Linked DNA regions of Roseibium sp. Sym1. The protein of the gene in region 2 interacts with the protein of the main gene of each other region in a pairwise test. Links are inferred from orthologs where the notes say so. Each region holds a gene or a part of one and is shown on either strand. Other genes may lie near its edges.

Region 1 (4,633 bases), 3.1 Mb from region 2 along the record:
GCTTCAGGTCGATGACCACGACCAGCAGCTGGACGATGCCGCCGACCGTGACGCCCACCGACAGGATGATACCCAGCGTCAGGTCGGTCTTGACACCGGCGAGCAGCACGCCGCCGAGCACCAGGCTCATCACCACGTTGAGCATCACCGGCGCGAACGCGGCCGCCGCAAACCGCTGATAGGTGTTCAGGATGCCGCCGATGAAGGCCAGCAGCGACATGAAGATGAGATAGGGAAACGCGATCCGCGACATCAGCACGGTCAGGTCGTATTTCGCCGGATCCTCCGCGAAGCCGGGCGCCAGCGCCCAGACCACGAGAGGCATGAAGATCTGCGCCAGGGCGGTGAGCGCCAGGAGGCAGAACAGCAGAGCGGCACCGATCTCGCCGGCAAAGCGGCGCGCGCCCTCGTCGCCCTGTTCCTCGACCGCGCGGCCGAACAGGGGGATGAAGGCGGAGTTGAACGCACCTTCGGCGAACAGGCGCCGGAACAGGTTGGGAAGGCGGAAGGCGACCACGAAGGCATCGGCGACCGGACCGGCGCCGACGGCGGCGGCCAGCAGCACATCGCGCACGAAGCCGAGCAGGCGGCTGAGCAGCGTCGCGCCGCCGACCGTCGCGAAATTGCGGACAAGACTCATGCCGGCCGTGCTCCGGAGACCAATGTGTTCATTCACGAAGCCTGTCGCTGGACTTTCCGGGTGACCGGAGCGGCGGGATCGAGCTCCACATTGCCTTCCACCGCCCCGGAAAGGCGTTCACGGATGATCTCCTGACGGCCGATATTGGCAATCTTCTGTCCGGTGAGGTCGGTGACGTAGAAGACGTCGACCACCTTCTCGCCGAAGGTGGAAATATGGGCCGAGCCGATATTGAGATTGAGCGTTGCGATCGACCGGGTGAGGTCGAAAAGCAGGCCCGGCCGATCCAGGCCGGAAATCTCCAGAACCGTGTAGTCGTCCGAAAGGGCGTTGTTGACGAGGACCTCGGTGGCAACCTTGAAAGCCTTCATCCGGCCCTTCATGGCGCTCTTTTTCGAAACGGGCTCAGGCAGCCGCTCGTCACCGCGCAGGGTGGTCTCGATCAGCTGGGCGATGCGCTCGCCGCGCCGCTGTTCATCCGAATCGTCCGGCAGTTCCCGCCCGATGAAGATCGTGTCGAGGGCAAAGCCGTCCGTGGTCGTGTCGATCTGCGCATCGACGATATTGGCGCCGGTCGTGTAGCAGGCACCGGCGATGATCGACAGCAGCCTGGGATGGTCCGGGGCCATGATGGCCAGTTCCGTCACGCCCTCGAACGCGCGCGGGATCACGTGGAACGCCAGCCGCTTGTTGTCGGTGTCGGCTGCGTGCAGCAGCTCGGCATGCGCGAGCAGGCGCTCCGGCTCGGTCCGCAGCCAGTAGGCCGGGTAATGGCGCTTCATGTAGGCCTTGCGGTCCTTGGCCGGCCAATGACCGAGCTTGCCGTTGAGCTCCTCCTTGGCCTGGTCAATGGCCTGCTTGTGCGACATCTTGGTGTGACCGCCGGAAAGATGCGGTTCGGTCGCATAAAAGAGCGTGCGCAGCAGCTGCCCCTTCCAGCCGTTGAACACGCCTGGCCCGACCGCCCGGATATCGGCAACCGTCAGGATCAGCAGCAGTTTCAGCCGCTCCAGCGACTGCACCGTATGGGCAAAATCCGTGATGGTCTTGCGGTCCGCCAGATCGCGCGACTGGGCGATGGTGCTCATGTCGAGGTGATGCTCGATCAGCCAGGCGACGGTTTCGGTTTCCGCCTCGTTCAGGCCGAAACGCGGACAGACCTTGCGCGCGACCTTGGCTCCCGCGATCGAATGGTCCTCCGGACGTCCCTTGGCGATGTCGTGCAGGAACATGGCGACATAGAGCACCTTGCGGTTCTGCAAGGTCAGGATCAGGTCCGTCGCCAGCGGATGGTCGTCGCCGGAATTGCCCCGCTCGATATCCGCCAGGACCCCGATGGAGCGGATCAGGTGCTCGTCGACCGTGTAGTGGTGATACATGTTGAACTGCATCATCGCCACGACCTTGCCGAACTCGGGCACGAAACGGCCGAGGAGACCGGTTTCGTTCATCTTCCGCAGCGCCTTTTCCGGCGTGTGCCTTGATGTCAGGATCGACAGGAACAGCCGGTTCGCCTCCGGATCGGCACGCAGCTCCGCATCCACCAGTTTCAGCGAATGACGCAACAGCCGGGTCAGGTTCGGGTGCATGTTGTAGTCATGCTTGTCGGCGATCTGGAACACCCGCAGCAGGTTTGTCGGGTCGGTCTCGAAGACGGTGTCGGAAACGGCATTGAGCCGGTTGTTCTCGACAACGAAGCCCGACGCGCCTTCCACCGGCTTGGCGGTGTTGGACAAACGGCCGCCGCGCAAGCGCCTCATCATGCCGCTCAGGCCCTTGCCGCGCGGCTCCTTGACATGTTCCTCCTCGAGCGCGGCACAGATGATGCGGGTGAGATCGCCGACATCCTTGGCCACGAGGAAATAGTGCTTCATGAAGCGCTCGACATCTTTCATGCCCGGATGCTGGGTATAGCCGAGGCGGATGGCAATCTCGCGCTGGACATCGAAGGACAGGCGTTCCTCGGGCCGTCCGGTCAGGAAGTGGAGGTGGCAGCGCACCGCCCACAGGAAATCCTCCGACTTCTTGAACCGCGCGTATTCCGACCGGGTCAAAACGCCTTTCTTGACCAGTTCCGACTGGCTGTCGACGCGGTAGTGGTACTTGGTGATCCAGAACAGGGTGTTGAGGTCGCGCAGCCCCCCCTTGCCTTCCTTGATGTTCGGCTCGACCAGGTAGCGGGACGTGCCCTGGCGCTTGTGGCGCTCGTCGCGTTCCAGCAGCTTGGCGGCAATGAACTCGGAGCTGCTGCCCTCGACCACTTCCTTGTCGAAGCGCTGCACCAGGTTTTCGAACAGGGCTTCGTCGCCCCAGATGAAGCGGGCTTCGAGGATCGACGTGCGAATGGTCATGTCGGAGCGGGACAGGCGCAGGCATTCCTCGATGTTGCGCGTCGCGTGGCCAACCTTGAAGCCCAGGTCCCAGAGCATGTAGAGGATGTATTCGACCACCTGCTCGCCCCAGGGGGTCTGCTTGTAGGGCAGCACGAACAGCAGGTCGATGTCGGAGCCCGGCGCGAGCGTGCCCCGGCCATAACCGCCAACCGCGACGACCGACATGCGCTCGGCGGTGGAGGGATTCTTGATCCGGTAGACGTGATGCAGCGCGAAGTCGTAGATCACACGGATCAGTTCATCCTGGATGAAGGACAGGCGGGCGGCGCAGACCACTCCGCGACCGTCGTCATTGAGCCCGGCCTGCGCCTTGCCACGTGCGTCCCTGACGACCTGTTTCAGCTCTGCAAGCACCGCCGACCGGGTCTTCATGCCGGAGCCGTCGCCGTCGTGATCCGCGGTCAGGGCGGTCAGGCGATGTCTCAGGTCGTCGGCGTCGATCAGTCCGGCTAGGTCTTCCTGGGCAAGTTTCATGCTGATTCAGTGTTCCGTTCAAAAGCGCGGGTTTCGGTGAGGTTATATAGAGTTCCCTGTTGAAGGACACGTAAATCCTTCTGAGAGGTGGATGCCGGTGTTTCCGGTCCGGACGTCAAAACGCCTAATTCCTCGCGTCATGCCATGGCCCGACCATGGCATCCCTGCCGTTCCGTTTCCACCGGTGAAAAGCTGGTATTTCGCGAGGTCGCGCCATGGATTGCCGGGTCAGGCCCACCGGTGTCCGGTTTCACGCGGCTCAGTTTCAACAGGTCATTGTTTCATTGTCGATAGTTACGCTTCTCCCGATCCGGGACACGCAGCGCCTTACCACTTGCACCCCTCTCCCCACTCAAGGGGCAGGGCTATCGCGTTTGACAGACGACCTGTCCGCAGTCGCCAGTTTACCTCTCCCGCTGGGAGAGGTCGGACCGAAGGTCCGGGTGAGGGGGCAGACCTCTTCGGTCTTCACAGGCATTTGTTCCCTCACCCCAACCCTCTCCCACCAGGAGAGGGAGCCATGCTTTGCCGAATGCGATTGCCCTGCCTTGAGGGGGAGACTGGAACAAGCGGCAAAGCCTGTTTGCGCACAGAGGCTCCTGTCTAACCGAACGCCAGTGGGTCATGCCCCTACACATCATCCTTCACGGCAGCCACGCGCAGCTGGTGCAGGAGGGCGGCGAGGGAGTCTTCCGACAGAACGCCGATCTTCAGGGCCAGCTGGTTGGCCAGCTCCGTTGCCTTGGGGTCCATGCCGGCCGTGTCGATGGTGACCCGTGGATCGCTGAGTTCGGCAAGGCGCTGGATTTCCTCCGCCTCGTCCCAGATGACGTTGAAATAGGTGATGATCCGCTGCACCAGGAACCAGGTCGGCTTGCCGCGCTTGCCGTGTTCCAGCGCGGACAGATAGGCGCTCGAAACGGACAGGGCCGCCGCCATTTCCTTGAGCGACACGCCGCGCTTTGTCCTCAATTCCCGGATTTTTGCCCCAAGCGGTGTCACGGTCCTACCTTTTCTTGCGTATGCGGACATAAAGTGCACCGGCGCCGCCGTGGCTCGGATGCGCTTCCTCATAACCGAGCACGACACCGCGCACGTCCGGCATCGACAGCCATTGCGGAACCAT
Region 2 (3,997 bases):
GGAAGGTCGTAGAGGTTCTTGTCCATTGCATCACCCGGGTGCAGCTTGTTCTTGATGCCGTCGAGGCCGGCCATCAGGAGCGCGGAGAAGCACAGGTACGGGTTCGCGGTCGGATCCGGGAAACGGACTTCAACGCGCTTGGCCTTCGGAGATGCGGTGAACGGAATGCGGCAGGAGGCAGACCGGTTGCGCGAGGAGTAGGCCAGCAGAACCGGAGCTTCATAACCCGGGACCAGACGCTTGTAGGAGTTGGTCGACGGGTTGGTGAAGGCGTTCAGGGCTTTCGCGTGCTTCAGGATACCACCGATGAAGTACAGGCAGGTCTCGGAGAGATCGGCGTACTGGTTGCCGGCAAAGGTCGGCTCGCCGCCGTTCCAGATGGACAGGTGGCAGTGCATGCCGGTGCCGTTGTCGCCGAAGACCGGCTTCGGCATGAAGGTCGAGGTCTTGCCATAGGCATGAGCGACCTGGTGCACGACATACTTGTAGACCTGCATGTTGTCGGCGCAACGGGTCAGGTGGTCGAACTTCATGCCGAGTTCGTGCTGGGCAGCCGCCACTTCGTGGTGATGCTTCTCGGTCGGCACACCCATTTCGCCCATGACGGACAGCATTTCGGAGCGGATGTCCTGGGCGCTGTCGACCGGCGGGACCGGGAAGTAGCCGCCCTTGGTGCGCGGACGGTGGCCGAGGTTGCCGGTTTCATACTCGGAACCCATGTTGGACGGCAGCTCGGAGCTGTCCAGGATGAAGCCGGTGTTGTACGGGTCGGCGTTGAAGCGGACATCGTCGAACATGAAGAACTCGGCTTCCGGGCCGACATAGATGGTGTCGCCGAAACCACCGGACTTGACGTAGGCTTCCGCTTTCTTGGCGGTCATGCGCGGGTCGCGGTTGTAGCCTTCACCGGTGATCGGGTCGACGATGTCGCAGAAGATTGCCATGGTGGACTGGGCGAAGAACGGGTCCATGTGAGCGGATTCCGGATCCAGGATCAGCATCATGTCGGACTCGTTGATGGCCTTCCAGCCGGCAATGGACGAGCCGTCGAAGGCGACGCCTTCGGCGAACATGTCTTCATCGACAAGTGCAACATCCATGGTGACGTGCTGCATTTTGCCCTTCGGATCGGTAAAGCGCAGGTCGACGAATTTCACGTCCTTTTCCTGAATCTCCTTCAGGACTTCAGCGGCAGTGGTCATATTGTCCATCCCTTTGATTTTTCGTGTGAACGGTTGGGTTTGGTTCCGGCCCGGCAGAGTGTCTTTAAATTTGGCTCTGGGACTATCGGACCGGAATTCGGAATACCGGCGAATGCCGGAATGGTGGGTCAGATGGCGTCGATGCCGGACTCGCCCGTCCGGATGCGAACTGCTTCTTCAATGTTGGAAACAAAAATCTTGCCGTCGCCGATGCGGCCGGTTTGCGCGGCGGAACGGATGGCTTCGACGGCCTTTTCGACCATGTCATCGCCCAGGACGATTTCCACTTTCACTTTCGGCAGGAAGTCGACGACATATTCGGCACCGCGATAGAGCTCCGTATGGCCCTTCTGGCGGCCGAAGCCCTTGGCTTCAGTCACGGTTATGCCCTGGAGGCCCACCTCCTGAAGCGCTTCCTTGACCTCATCCAGTTTGAAGGGCTTGATGATCGCTTCGATCTTTTTCATCACCTTGTGTCTCTCTCCACTAAACAGGCCAGGTAGTCGGCGGGATCTCTTCCGGACAACGGGTCAAAATCAGCCCGTCGGGCCCGGACGGGACCGTTGCGACCTTCAAAGCACGATGTGTGCCAATCGGTAGAGGGGCCCCGGAATTTTTTTTGGAGCCGGGATTTCCGCCACCAAAAGCGGCAGATCCCGGCTGTGCAGTTGGTAGCATGCGGTCTTTCAACCTATCAAGTGATTATAAAGTGTGCAAAGTGCCGTAAAAATAGGCGGCATTTGCCGAGGCGCGGCCGTCACTGCAGAGGCACTCGACAAAACTGCAGATCCCGGCCACCTTGCCGAAGACATCAGGAGAGCTCTGCACAATGAAGCCAGGAAAGTCACGGGATAATGCGGTTTTGCTGACGCCGGACGAGATGGCGCAGGCCGACCGGATGACTATTTCTGCCGGAGTAGAAGGCATTGTGCTCATGGAACGGGCAGGTCAGGCGGTGGCACGGGCCGCGGCCAGTCTGGCCGTGAAGGGAGCACGGATTGTCGTGCTGTGCGGGCCCGGCAACAACGGGGGCGACGGCTTTATCGCTGCACGCTGCCTGGCCGCCGCCGGGTTCCGCGTCAGCGTTCTGCTGCTCAAGGCGGCAGACGTCTTGAAGGGAGATGCCCTTGAGGCGTATGGCCGAATGGGACTGCCGGGCGTTCCGGCACTTGATGATGCCCTGGTTGCGGACGATGTCCCCGCGCTGCTGGCGGATTCGGACATGATCGTCGATGCCCTGTTCGGGGCCGGGCTGGACCGGCCGCTGACCGGTGCCGTTGGCAAGCTTGTCGAGAGCGTCAACAAGACAGGAAAGCCGGTGCTCTCGGTTGATCTTCCATCCGGCGTGAACGGGGCGGATGGCGCCACGGCCGGAGCCGCCATCAAGGCGCAGGCGACAGTCACCTTTTTCCGCGAAAAACCCGGGCATCTGCTGCATCCGGGCAGGGCGCTTTGCGGCGCCGTCGAAGTTGCCGACATCGGCATCACGGCGCAGGTGCTCGACGAGATCGCGCCAGAAACGTTCGCCAACGGTCCGGATCTCTGGCTGCAGGCCTGGCCGGCCCACGATCCTGCCGGGCACAAATATTCAAGAGGCCATGCGGTTGTTTTCGGCGGACCGGTTGCCGCCACGGGCGCGGCTCGGCTTTCGGCGGGCGCGGCGCTGAGGGCAGGGGCGGGACTTGTGACGCTGGCGTCGCCGCCGGACGCGGTGATGGTCAATGCCTGTCACCTGACGGCCGTCATGCTGAAAAAGCTGGCGGGAGAGGACGCGATCGCGAACCTGCTGGGAGACGCGCGCCTGAACGCGATTCTGATCGGGCCGGGCTTTGGCATTGGGGAAAGGACCCGTGCCGCAGTCGGGGACATCCTGAAGGCGGGGCGGGCGACGGTGCTTGATGCGGACGCACTGACAAGTTTTGCCGATTGCCCGGAAACCTTGTTCGAATGGATCAGGGGAAACGGCTCACCTGTCATTCTGACGCCGCACGAAGGTGAATTCGCGCGGCTGTTTGCCGGGCTGGAAGGCGGAAAGCTTGAGCGCGCACGCGCGGCGGCCGCCAAGTCCGGTGCAATTGTCATTCTCAAGGGACCGGACACGGTCATCGCCGCGCCGGATGGCCGGGCGGCGATCAACCGCAACGCGCCGCCCTGGCTGGCAACCGCAGGGTCAGGCGATGTGTTGGCCGGCATTGCGGCAGGTCTGCTCGCACAGGGCGTGCCGGGCTTTGACGCGGCCGCCCAGGCGGTCTGGCTGCACGGGGAAGCCGGCCTGGAAGCGGGACCGGGCCTGACCGCGGAAGACCTTGCGCCGGCGCTGAAACCGGCGATCCGCGCGCTTGTGGAGAAAACCGGGCAGGGCTGAGGTGAGCGCCCGCTTTTTCCTTTGACGGGAAAATCAGCGGTGCTATAGAGGCCCCGCTTCAAACGCGGGGCGCCCAAAGCCTGCGCGATGCGGATGTGGTGAAATTGGTAGACACGCCAGATTTAGGTTCTGGTGCCGCAAGGCGTGGGGGTTCAAGTCCCTCCATCCGCACCATGCTTTTTGAGCTACCTGAGAAGGTTGAACGGAAGTTGGTTGAGCCGCTCATGAGCCGCGTTTTCTCCCGCAAATCCCCGCTCTCCCCTTGACACTTCAAGGTCCAAGCTTTATCGCGCTCCCATCGTGCGTCTCGGACTCTGTTCGGGGCGATGCATGGCCGTTTGAACGCTCCTGTCAAAAGGGGAGTGCAGGCAATGCGGCACACGGGATTTTAAAAACGAAACCTCCGGGGCGGATTGCCGCTCGGGATCGA
Region 3 (4,251 bases), 300 kb from region 2 along the record:
TTGCGCAAGGTGTTCCGGTTCACGCCCAGGAGTTCGGCCGCCTTGATCTGGTTACCGCGCGTTGCCGCCAGCGCGGCACTGATCAGGGGATATTCGACCTCCCGAAGGATCCGGTGATAGAGCCCGGGCGGCGGCAAGGCCTCCCCGAAAGTATCGAAGTAACCCGACAGGTAACGTTCCACCGAACTTCCCAGATTGACGTTCTCCGGGGTCTCCTCCTCCATCGAGGAAACGGTCGGCTGGCTCAGTTCCTGTTCAAGGAGGCTTTCACTGATGACGTCCTGCGGATAAAGAGCGGCCAGCCTGCGAACGAGGTTTTCCAGTTCGCGCACATTGCCCGGCCAGCGGTAACGGCGCAGGAGGTTCAAGGCCCCCTGATCGATCTGTTTGGCCGGCAGGCCTTCCTTTTCCACGAGCGAAAAGAAGTGACGGACAAGATCGGGAATGTCCTCGACGCGCTCGCGCAGCGGCGGCAACCGGATCGGCACGACGTTGAGCCGGAAATAGAGATCTTCCCGGAACAGCCCCTGATTGATCAGGTGGCGCAGGTCCTTGTTGGTTGCGGCAATGATCCTGACATCCGTCTTGATCGGCGTACGCCCGCCAACGGTGGTGTATTCACCCTGCTGCAAGACCCGTAGCAGGCGCGTCTGCGCCTCCATCGGCATGTCCCCGATCTCGTCCAGGAACAGGGTACCGCCATCCGCCTGTTCGAAGCGTCCGGAGCTGCGGTTCTGCGCGCCGGTAAAGGCGCCTTTTTCGTGCCCGAACAGTTCCGCCTCGATCAAGTCACGCGGGATGGCCGCCATGTTGATGGCAACGAAGGGACCGTTGCGACGCTTGCCGTAGTCATGCAGCGCACGTGCGACAAGCTCCTTGCCGGTCCCCGATTCCCCGTTGATCATCACCGTCAGATCTGTCTGCATCAGCCGGGCCAGCACCCGGTAGATCTCCTGCATGGCGGGCGAACGCCCCACCAGCGGCATGCCCTCGCCGGCGTCATCCAGGTCAACGGCGGTTTTCTTCTTTGGCTCCTCCAGAGCCCGCTGAACGATGCTGGTCAGTTCCTTGAGGTCAAAGGGCTTTGGGAGATACTCGTAAGCGCCTTTTTCCGAGGCTTTGATGGCCGTCATGAAAGTGTTCTGGGCACTCATGACCAGCACCGGCAGTTCCGGACGCATCTTCTTCATGCGTGGCAGCACGTCGAAAATATTCTCGTCCGGCATGACCACATCGGTAATCACCAGGTCGCCGTCGCCTGACGACACCCATCGCCACAAGGTGGAGGCGTTCGATGTCAGGCGGACCGTATAACCGGCCCGGGACAGGGCCTGATTGAGGACGGTGCGGATGGCCGCATCGTCATCTGCAACTAGAATCGTGCCGCTTGGCATGGTCAATCAGTTCCTTTGCTGGTCGGGCCAGGCTGGACCTCGCCCTCGCCCGTAAATGCGGGCATCAGGATCCGGAAAACGGTTTTGTGGCGCTGGCTGTCGCATTCAATGACGCCGCCATGGTCGCCGATGATCTTGGCAACAAGAGCGAGCCCCAGGCCGGAACCGTTGGTCTTGGTGGTGATGAAAGGCTCGAAGAGATGCGGCAGCAGGTCGTCCGGCACCCCCGGACCGTTGTCCTGCACGCAGAACTCCAGCGGCAGGCTGACCTTTTCCTCTGTTCCGGGTACGGACAACCTGACGCCAGGCCGGAATGCCGTCGAAATACGAATCTCGCCGTCGGGATCATCGCCGATCGCCTCGCTGGCATTCTTGATCAGGTTCAGGAACACCTGAATCAGCTGGTCCTTGTTGGCATAGACAGGCGGCAGTGACGGGTCATAGACCTCGACGATGCGTTTGTTGCGCGCAAACCCGGAATCCGCCAGGCGTTTCACATGATCCAGAACAACGTGGATATTGACGGGCTCACGCTCGATCGGGCGCTCGTCCGAAAACACTTCCATGCGGTCGACCAGCTTCACGATACGATCGGTTTCGTCCATGATCAGGCGGGTCAAAGCACGGTCTTCGCTGGGGACGGACTGCTCCATCAGCTGGGCCGCACCGCGAATTCCGGACAGGGGGTTCTTGATTTCATGCGCCAGCATGGCGGCAAGACCCGTGACCGTCCTGGCCGCCCCTCGGGAGGTCAGCTGCCGGTCGATCTTTTCCGCCATGGTGCGTTCCTGGAACATCAGCACCACTGCTCCGGGCCGATCGGACACCGGAGCCGCGTTGATGTCGACCATCTTGGGGGCGCCAATTCTCGGCGAGCCGATGTCCACCTTGTATTCGTTGACGGGGGCGCTGCGCTCGCGCACCTGTTCGATCAGGGTCAGCAAGGGACTGCCGAAAGGCACGAAATCGCTGATCGGGTGCCGGCGCAGGACGGACACGCTGGAGCGCATGAAGATCTCGGCCGCCATGTTCGCGGATTCGATCACGCCGTCCGGAGCGACCAGAAGCACGGGATGCGGCAAGGCATCCAGGATCGTCGGCCCGTCACTGGCAAGTGCGGCCGTCCGGCCGGATGGAGACGCTGTGTCCGTCACGCTGCTGTCCGTTCGTTCGATATCGAGAACCACTCGTTCGCCAGCCGGATCACTTCGGCGGGCCGATTGGAGGTCATCAGGGTTTTTCGGATGGCAATCGGGATGCCACCATCGGGTTGCACCGGATTGGCGTCGAGATACCAGCCGAGATGCTTTCTGGCGATGCGAAGACCGGGGGCCTCACCGTATAGGCTGAGGAGGGCCTCGTAATGGCTCACGACCAGCTCTGCCAGGTCGGAGCCGGCGGGCGCCCGCAACCGTTCCCCGGTGGCCAGGTAATGTCCGACATGTCCAGGCAACCAGGGCCGGCCATAGGCGCCACGACCGATCATGACCCCATCGGCACCGGACTGCTCAAGCATGCGAACTGCGTCTTCAACGCCTTTGCAGTCACCGTTGGCGATCAGCGGCAAGGACACTGCCTGCTTGACGGCAGCGATTGCGCGCCAGTCCGCCCTGCCCTTGTAGAACTGGCAGCGCGTCCGTCCATGCACCGTAATCAGTTGAACACCCGCGGATTCGGCACGGCGCGCGAGCTCCGGAGCGTTGATCGATCCCTCGTCCCAACCCAGCCGCATTTTCAGCGTGACGGGTATGTCGACCGCCGCAACCGTTGCCTCGATCAGTGTCAGCGCGTGATCCAGGTCACGCATCAGGGCGGATCCGGAATAGCCGGAGGTGACCTTCTTTGCCGGACAGCCCATGTTGATGTCGATGATGTCGGCGCCGAGACCAGCAATAACCTTCGCAGCCTCGCCCATCCAGTGCGCCTCGCGGCCGGCAAGCTGCACCACGTGCAGCCCCTCGTCCTGCGCTTCCGCGCGCATCTGGGTTTCCGCGTCACCGCGCACGAAGGATTCGCTGGCCACCATCTCGCTGACGACCATGCCCGCGCCATGGCGCGCGGCCAGCCTGCGGAACGGCAAATCGGACACCCCGGACATCGGAGCGAGAACGGCCTTGTTGGACAATTGATGCCGGCCAATCGACAGCGTTTTGGTCATCAGTGATACGGCTTCTCTTTTCTGCTCATTGACTGTGCAGAATTTGATTTGCCTATATTGTAGACAAATATCGCAATGCAACAAGTCAAAAATTGCGGTTCAAACAGGTTCTTGAGTAAGACATTCGGACGATTCAGTCCGGCACAGCCCGCAAGGAGACCGCAAATGACAAAACCCGCAGCCGCCCTGGTTGTTGCGGCGGGACGTGGAACGCGCCTTGCGGATCCCGACGATGCCCTTCCCAAACAATACCGCCGCCTGGCCGGCCGCAGCGTGCTGACCCATACACTGAATGCCCTGGGGAATCATCCCCGGATCAACCGCGTTGCCGTGGTCATACATCGCGATGATCGCAATCTTTATGACGAAGCCGTGGCAAGCCTGGATGAAACCAGCGCCGCCAAGCTGGTCTCGCCAGTGACCGGCGGCCAGACCCGGCAACAATCCGTTCATGCCGGGCTGCGCGCCCTGGAGGCAACCGGATGCGACCACGTCCTGATTCACGATGCAGCACGCCCGTTCGTCTCGTCCGCCGTTCTGGACAGGCTGTTCCAGGCGCTGGATGCCGGAGCGGACGGCGTCCTTGCGGCCGTTCCGGTTGTCGACACGCTCAAGAAGGCGGACGCTGACGGACGCTCGATCGAAACCGTCGACAGGACAGGCCTATGGGCCGCACAAACACCTCAGGCCTTTGCGCTG

What was found. The genes of interacting proteins can lie anywhere in the genome.
Region 1: the proteins of O6760_RS21510 (region 2) and O6760_RS07075 interact in binary tests that used the Escherichia coli proteins (3 or more experiments, as listed by UniProt). The link is inferred for Roseibium sp. Sym1 from one-to-one orthologs.
Region 3: the proteins of O6760_RS21510 (region 2) and O6760_RS23330 interact in binary tests that used the Escherichia coli proteins (3 or more experiments, as listed by UniProt). The link is inferred for Roseibium sp. Sym1 from one-to-one orthologs.

The regions. Positions count from the first base shown.
Region 1 is NZ_CP114786.1:1,570,647-1,575,279, forward strand. The notes cover bases 473-3,854. They hold O6760_RS07075 ([protein-PII] uridylyltransferase), read right to left. Parts: upstream 3,508-3,854; coding sequence 673-3,507; downstream 473-672. Other genes in these bases: murJ (murein biosynthesis integral membrane protein MurJ), read right to left, coding at 473-640. In the rest of the region: more of murJ, read right to left, coding at 1-472; O6760_RS07080 (helix-turn-helix domain-containing protein), read right to left, coding at 4,138-4,509; O6760_RS07085 (Smr/MutS family protein), read right to left, coding at 4,514-4,633.
Region 2 is NZ_CP114786.1:4,703,970-4,707,966, forward strand. Bases 1-2,746 are described here. They hold O6760_RS21510 (P-II family nitrogen regulator), read right to left. Parts: upstream 1,670-2,746; coding sequence 1,331-1,669; downstream 1-1,330. Other genes in these bases: glnA (type I glutamate--ammonia ligase), read right to left, coding at 1-1,202; O6760_RS21515 (NAD(P)H-hydrate dehydratase), read left to right, coding at 2,032-2,746. Outside these bases: more of O6760_RS21515, read left to right, coding at 2,747-3,567. UniProt on the Escherichia coli protein: P-II indirectly controls the transcription of the glutamine synthetase gene (glnA). P-II prevents NR-II-catalyzed conversion of NR-I to NR-I-phosphate, the transcriptional activator of GlnA. When P-II is uridylylated to P-II-UMP, these events are reversed.
Region 3 is NZ_CP114786.1:5,002,911-5,007,161, reverse strand. Bases 473-3,472 are described here. They hold O6760_RS23330 (two-component system sensor histidine kinase NtrB), read right to left. Parts: upstream 2,549-3,472; coding sequence 1,397-2,548; downstream 473-1,396. Other genes in these bases: dusB (tRNA dihydrouridine synthase DusB), read right to left, coding at 2,545-3,472; ntrC (nitrogen regulation protein NR(I)), read right to left, coding at 473-1,394. In the rest of the region: more of ntrC, read right to left, coding at 1-472; more of dusB, read right to left, coding at 3,473-3,552; O6760_RS23320 (bifunctional 2-C-methyl-D-erythritol 4-phosphate cytidylyltransferase/2-C-methyl-D-erythritol 2,4-cyclodiphosphate synthase), read left to right, coding at 3,718-4,251.